DNA from 2 places in the Cellvibrio sp. PSBB023 genome. Region 2 is predicted to be linked to the other one. Evidence: predicted binding sites of a transcription regulator. Region 2 holds the regulator's gene; the other holds the start of a gene.

Region 1 (3,166 bases), 2.2 Mb from region 2:
CAGCAGGCGATTGGAATTGTCTTCAAAGAATAAATCGCCTTCCTCTTCGTAAACATCCAAGCCTAAATAACCGATTTTTTTACTTTTTAAACCGCTTATGACCGCGCGAGTGTCGATCAAACCACCGCGACCGGTGTTGATGAGCATCACACCATCTTTCATGGTGGCAATGCTGTCGCGATTAATTAAATGGTGGGTATGGCTGTTGAGTGGACAGTGCAGGGAAATAATATCGGCTTGTGGCCAAAGCTCTGCGAGTGGAACAAAGGGCACGCCTGCGGCGACCAGTGCGGGGTTGGGTTGTGGATCATGCGCAATCACTTTACAGCCAAGGCCGCGCACAATAGTGGCAAATACCTCACCGATTTTACCGGTGCCAATCACCGCTACCGTTTTATTCACCATATCAAATCCCAGCAGGCCATTGAGTGAATAATCGTTTTCGCGTGTGCGATGGTAAGCGCGGTGCAAATTGCGGTTAAGCATCAGTATCAACCCCAGCGCATGCTCCGCCACCGCATGGGGTGAATACTCCGCAACACGCGCAACCAGCAATCCCCATTTTTTGGCAGCGACCAAATCCACCTGATTAAAGCCTGCACAGCGCAGGGCAATCAGTTTTATGCCAAGAGATGCGAGTTGCTGTAATACCCCGGCATCCAGGTGATCATTCACAAAACAGCAAACCACCTGGCAATCCTGCGCCAGCAGGGCCGAGTTGGCATTGAGTTGCACCTCGTGAAAAATCAATTCGTGGGGGTTGGGTAAGGCATGGTTGGCGCGGTTTAAAAAATCGCGATCGTAGGGTTTGGTGCTGAATACGGCAATTTTCATAACAGTCCCTCCGCAGGTCTCATCTCAGTATTGTCAGTAGAATCCTGAGTCTAGTGCTTTATGTCCAGCAGGGCTTGATTTAAAACAGACAAGGGCAATTTGGCGAAGGCCTGGCAATAACTGGTATCCTTGGCGGCTGTCGGCACCAACGCCAAAAAAATGCAATAAGACGGATGAATTCCCATGGCCAAACTACTGTTTAAACTCGCACAGGTTCCCGATGATGAAGCGCAAGAAATTCGCGAGCTATTGACCCGTGAAGCGATTCGTTTTTACGAAACCGATGCCGGCTTCTTTCGTGTCGGGCTGGATGCTATTTGGCTTGCCGATGCAGAACAGGAAGCGCGCGCGCGCGAGTTATTGTTGGCCTATCAACAAGAGCGCAACCAGCGGCAGCAGGAAAATTATGCGCGCTTGGTGGAGGCGGGCGAGGCGCCCAATGTGTGGCAACTTTTTTGCGCCCAGCCGTTGCGTTTTATCGCCCTTGTTGTGGCGATTATTTTTGTCGCCAGCTTAACCCTGTTGCCATTTGTGATGCCTGCGTTGCAGGGTTGATATTGTTAAAACCTGTCGTTGTCAGCCAAGCCCAAATTATTAATTTTGGTTTTACCCAACAACTTTAATAAAAGATTACGCAGTGTGCGCAGTATGGGGTAGAGCAGATGGCTTAATCGTTTGGATTTAAACAGCCAATAGTTCAAACGATTAAATACCCCCGAGCGAGTGCCCAGTAACGACAGCATATGAATTGCATCGGAGCCGTAATAAAGTTGCTGCTCCAATTTTAATACCATGCCCTGATCTATATCCCAACCCAGCGCGGTAATCTCATCCAGAATCGGGCCGGGTTCGCGCGCATCCACCAATACCAAGTCGCCAATATCTTCACGAATACGCACCAGGCGGCAATAGTTGTCGCACGCGGGGCACTCCTTGTCATAAACCAATACCACTTGTTTTGTCATTTTTATCTGGCACCTGCTGCGTGTCATTAACTGCGTTTTGCCATCAAATTGTCATCTATTTGTTGTGTGTCTGTCATCTTGCAACCCTAAGCTTGGGCGCTCCAAAAAACGTTTATTTACGACATAAGATCGTCTTTACATGAGAGCGCACATTATGACACTCATCCAACAATTGCCACGCTGGGCGGCGCTTACTGCTGTATCCTTTACGCTGGCGGCCTGCGGTGGCGATGGCAATAATTCATTCAACAGTTCATCCCTTGGCTCAAGCAGTTCAAATAGCTCAAGCAGTGTGTCCTTATCCAGCAGTGTATCTTCTGCTGATACTCCCTCCTCAGCAAGCAGTAGTTCTACCGTTACAAGTTCTACAACAAGTTCTGCGCAAAGTTCTTCTGCGCTGAGTGAGAGCAGCAGCTCATCATCCGTTTCGTCTGTGGCATTGCCCGCGCTGGTGCTGAATGAAATGCGCTCCGACGGCGGTGGTTATGACTACATTGAAATTTACAACGCCAGTAATACCGATTACACCTTTGCCGCCAATGAGTGGGCGGTGAATGACCTGAAAGGTTTTAGCGAAGACAAAGTACCCGGTATAGTTATTCCGGCGGGTACAGTCATTACTGCCCATGGCTTTTTGTTGGTTGCGGTAGACCAAACTGCCGTACCTTTTGGTGCGCCGACCAATACCCTGATAGGCGGTGCCGGTGAATTCGGATTGGGGCGCGGTGATACCGCACTGCTGACCTACAAAGGCGAGATTATTGATGAAAAAGGCTGGGCAGCAGGCAGTCATGTCAATACCTTTGGCCGTTTGCCCGATGGGGGTGAATGGCACGATCAAACCGAGGCATTGGTGGCCACCCCCGGTACGATTAACGCCTTGCCAGTTGTGAATCCACCTGCGACGCAAAGCGATATAGTCATCAATGAAGTCGTATCCAAAGGTCGTGCGGATATTGATTTTGATTATGTCGAACTCTACAACAAATCATCCCAACCTTATGTATTTGCTGAAGGGGAGTGGGCATTAAGTGATAGCGAAAATACCGCAATGCCAATTCCCGGCGGCACGACCATTCCCGGCCACGGTTTCCTGGTGTTATTGCCGGATGTGGCAGTTGACGCAAGTTTGCCAACCAATGCCCCTGCAGACGCTGTTTTAAATAGCACAGGTGGATTTGGTATTGGAAAAAATGAAACGATTACCTTGATCCGTTTTGAAGCGATTATTGACCGTGTGAGCTACGGCAATTTTCATGTGAATGCTTATGGTCGCTTTCCTGATGGCGGTGAGCTGATCGCTTTGGGTGACGGTACCGCTACCCAACTCTATGCATCTCCCGGTTTGAAAAACTTTATGACCCCGG
Region 2 (3,166 bases):
CGGCGAGGGTTTCCACGTAGCCGTTGATCACTGTCAGTGGTGTACGCAATTCATGGGAGACGTTGGCGATAAAATCCTGGCGCATTTTTTCCAGGTTGTGCAATTGCGTCACATCACGCACCACAATCAAGCGCTCGTGTTTACCAAAGGGCGTGATTTGAAATTGCAGGTATTTGGAGGGAAAACGCGGCGAGGGAATTTCCAGTGGCTCACCGTAATTGCCCTCTTCAAAATAGGTCACAAACTTGGGGTGACGAATAAAATTGATGACCGATTGGCCCTGGTCTTTGGTATTCAGGGCGAGCATGCGATGGGCGGCGGGATTCCAGAAATCCAGGTGGCCGCGGGCGTCCAGAATAATCAGACCATCCTTGAGGGCAGAGCTGATTTCCTGAATGCGCTTGATCACGGCTTGCAGGTTATCTTTTTCAATGCGCTGGTCGCGCTGCAACTGGTAGATGTTGTCGAAAATCTGCCCCCAGATACCACTGGCCTCGGGCGGGTGTTCGCTCTCGCGTTTGAGCAGCCATAGGTTCAGGCGGCGCATCTGCCACAGCATCCACACAATGTAGGCGCCGCAGCCCAGTAGCAGCCAGAGTGCGTAGTTGTCGCTGAAAAAACCGACCACACTGCAAATGGCGAGAATAATCAGAATGCGCTGGAGTTCAGCGCTGAAACCTTTTAACAAGACCTAAACCTCGTGGCACAAAAGCGAGCACAAAGAGACGGACAGTCCTGCAAGACCATCGGAGGGATGGATCCCGACGATGAGCCTCCAGGGATGGATTTACGGCGTGTCTTGCAGGACTGTCCGTCTCTTTGTGCGAATTCAGGGTAATCAGGCTTCGATGCGGGTGGAGAAGCGATAGCCTGTTCCGCGTACGGTCTGGATCAGGTCTTCGTGACCGTCGATGGTCAGCGCTTTGCGCAGGCGGCGGATATGCACATCGACCGTGCGCTCCTCCACATACACATTGCCGCCCCACACATGATCCAGCAGTTGGCTGCGAGTATAGGCTCTTTCTTGATGGGTGAGAAAAAACTCCAGCAGGCGATATTCGGTGGGCCCCATATCGACTGACTGATCGTGGATGGTCACGCGGTGACTGGCCGGGTCCAGGCACAGGCCCTGCACGGTGATGGGCGCAGCGGTAATTTGCGGGTCGGCGCGGCGCAGAACCGCTTTCAGGCGGGCAACCAGTTCGCGCGGCGAAAAGGGTTTGGTGATGTAATCGTCGGCGCCTACTTCCAGCCCCTGGATTTTGTTGTCCTCTTCGCCCTTGGCGGTGAGCATGATAATGGGGGTGCTGGCGGTGACTTCATCGCGCTTCAGGCGACGCGCCAGTTCTATGCCGCTGGTGCCGGGCATCATCCAATCCAGCAGAATCAGGTCGGGTTTTTCGTCGATAATCAGGCTGTGGGCATCCTGCGCATTGCTTGCCTCCAGCACTTGGTATTCAGCCATTTCAAGCGCAACGCGCAGCATATCGCGAATGGCGGATTCATCGTCGACGATAAGGATTTTACGACCGGTCATAATTGTCTGCCTAGATAAAACCTGGGTAAGCTTCACGGGTTTGTGAAGCTATTGTTGCAGCTTATTTAATAAGTTCAGTGTTACATATTTATGACAGGCTAAAAATTTATGCCGCTACTTCAGTGCGTCCTAGCGAAAGTAGTAATCGGTAGCGACCCCGACAAATATCGCCACACCTACCCAGTTGTTGTTTAAAAACGCCTTGAAGCAGGCCTCGCGTGCGCGAAAACGAATCAGCCATTGTTGATACGCAAACAAACCACCTGCCACCGCCAGGCCCAAGTAGTAGAGCAGCCCCAATGCAAAGCGGTCTCCCACCAGAATCAGCGCGTAGAGCGACAGTATTTGCAGTATGGCCGTCATGAGGCGATCCTGCTCGCCAAACAAAATCGCGGTGGATTTCACCCCGATTTTCAAGTCGTCGTCGCGGTCTACCATGGCATAAAAGGTGTCATAAGCCACTGTCCAGAGTACGACGGCGAGGTAAATCAGCCAGATATTTTCATGCAGCGAACCCGCTTCAGCAGCGTAGGCCATGGGCACGCCCCACGCGAATGCGGCGCCCAGTACTACCTGTGGCAGGTGGGTGTGGCGCTTCATAAACGGGTAGCAAAAGGCGAGCAATAAGCCGCCTACCGACAATTCGATCGTGAGCAGGTTAGTCATCAGCACCAATACAAATGCCAGCAGGCACAGGCCGATAAACAAGCCGATCGCCTCTCGGCTGGAAATGGCGCCGGTGGCCAGTGGGCGATCTTTGGTGCGCGCTACGCTGCCATCGATCTTGCGGTCGGCAAAATCGTTAATCACACAACCGGCGGCGCGCATCACAATCACACCCAGGGTAAAAATCAGCAGGTTTTTCAGGCTGGGCACCCCCTCGGCGGCCAGCCACAGGGCCCAGAGTGTCGGCCAGAGCAACAGCAGGGTGCCTATGGGGCGATCCATGCGCATCAGGCGCCAGTACAGCGGCAGCTTGTGTTTGAGGGTGGCGACAATACCTTGTGGCAGGCCAGTGTGTGGAGGTTTCATCGCCGCGGTGGATTTAGCCGCGCGGCGCGGTTTGTTGGGAGTTGTCATAAGCCAGATTTCAAATAAAAGCCGTCGTTAGAGGTAATGACTTGTTATTGGTTGTTATAGGTTGATGTCCGTGCAACTGCTCGCACAGCGCGGGCAGGAACACCTCGCTCACCAACAGCGGTTTACCTTTCAGCGCAAATACCGAACGTCGTCCCCACAAGGGATAGGATTGAGCGATGGCGGCAGGCACATAGCCATCATCGGCGTTAAATGCCGCCACTGCAATGGGGCTGCGTGTTAAGTGCGGCTGACTGAACAAAAAGGCACCCAAGGGGCGATTGCCCTGTTTGCGCAAGTGGCGTAATTCGCCAGTGAGGCTGGACAGGGGCAGCACGCTGCGCGCAAACACCCAGGGCTGCTGGTGGCCGCGCAATACTACCTCGCGGATCAGTGCATAACCGGGGCGCGGCATATGCAATGCGCGCTGCTCATCAGGGCTTGGCAGGGCGATGGTCTGGCGCAACACATCCACAGCAAAGTGGTTATCGCTGAGTGCGATCAGGCGCGCGGTGAGCGAGCCACTGTCATCCAGCCAGGTGTTTAGCATGG

Evidence for each region. The regulator PhoB, encoded in region 2, activates phosphate uptake and scavenging genes when phosphate is short. The targets are predictions, from matches to a motif close to TGTCATAAANNTGTAACA.
Region 1: B0D95_RS02950 (choice-of-anchor I family protein) is a predicted target of PhoB. The motif match lies at 1,838-1,855, and genes of this name have one in related genera.

What each region holds. Positions count from the first base shown of each region.
Region 1 is NZ_CP019799.1:661,418-664,583, forward strand. It holds gene B0D95_RS02935 (2-hydroxyacid dehydrogenase) at 1-834, opposite strand, end outside; gene B0D95_RS02940 (DUF6164 family protein) at 1,018-1,389, shown strand; gene B0D95_RS02945 (DCC1-like thiol-disulfide oxidoreductase family protein) at 1,395-1,799, opposite strand; gene B0D95_RS02950 (choice-of-anchor I family protein) at 1,954-3,166, shown strand, end outside.
Region 2 is NZ_CP019799.1:3,169,753-3,172,918, reverse strand. It holds gene phoR (phosphate regulon sensor histidine kinase PhoR) at 1-688, opposite strand, end outside; gene phoB (phosphate regulon transcriptional regulator PhoB) at 839-1,537, opposite strand; gene ubiA (4-hydroxybenzoate octaprenyltransferase) at 1,667-2,491, opposite strand; gene B0D95_RS13790 (chorismate lyase) at 2,628-3,166, opposite strand, start outside.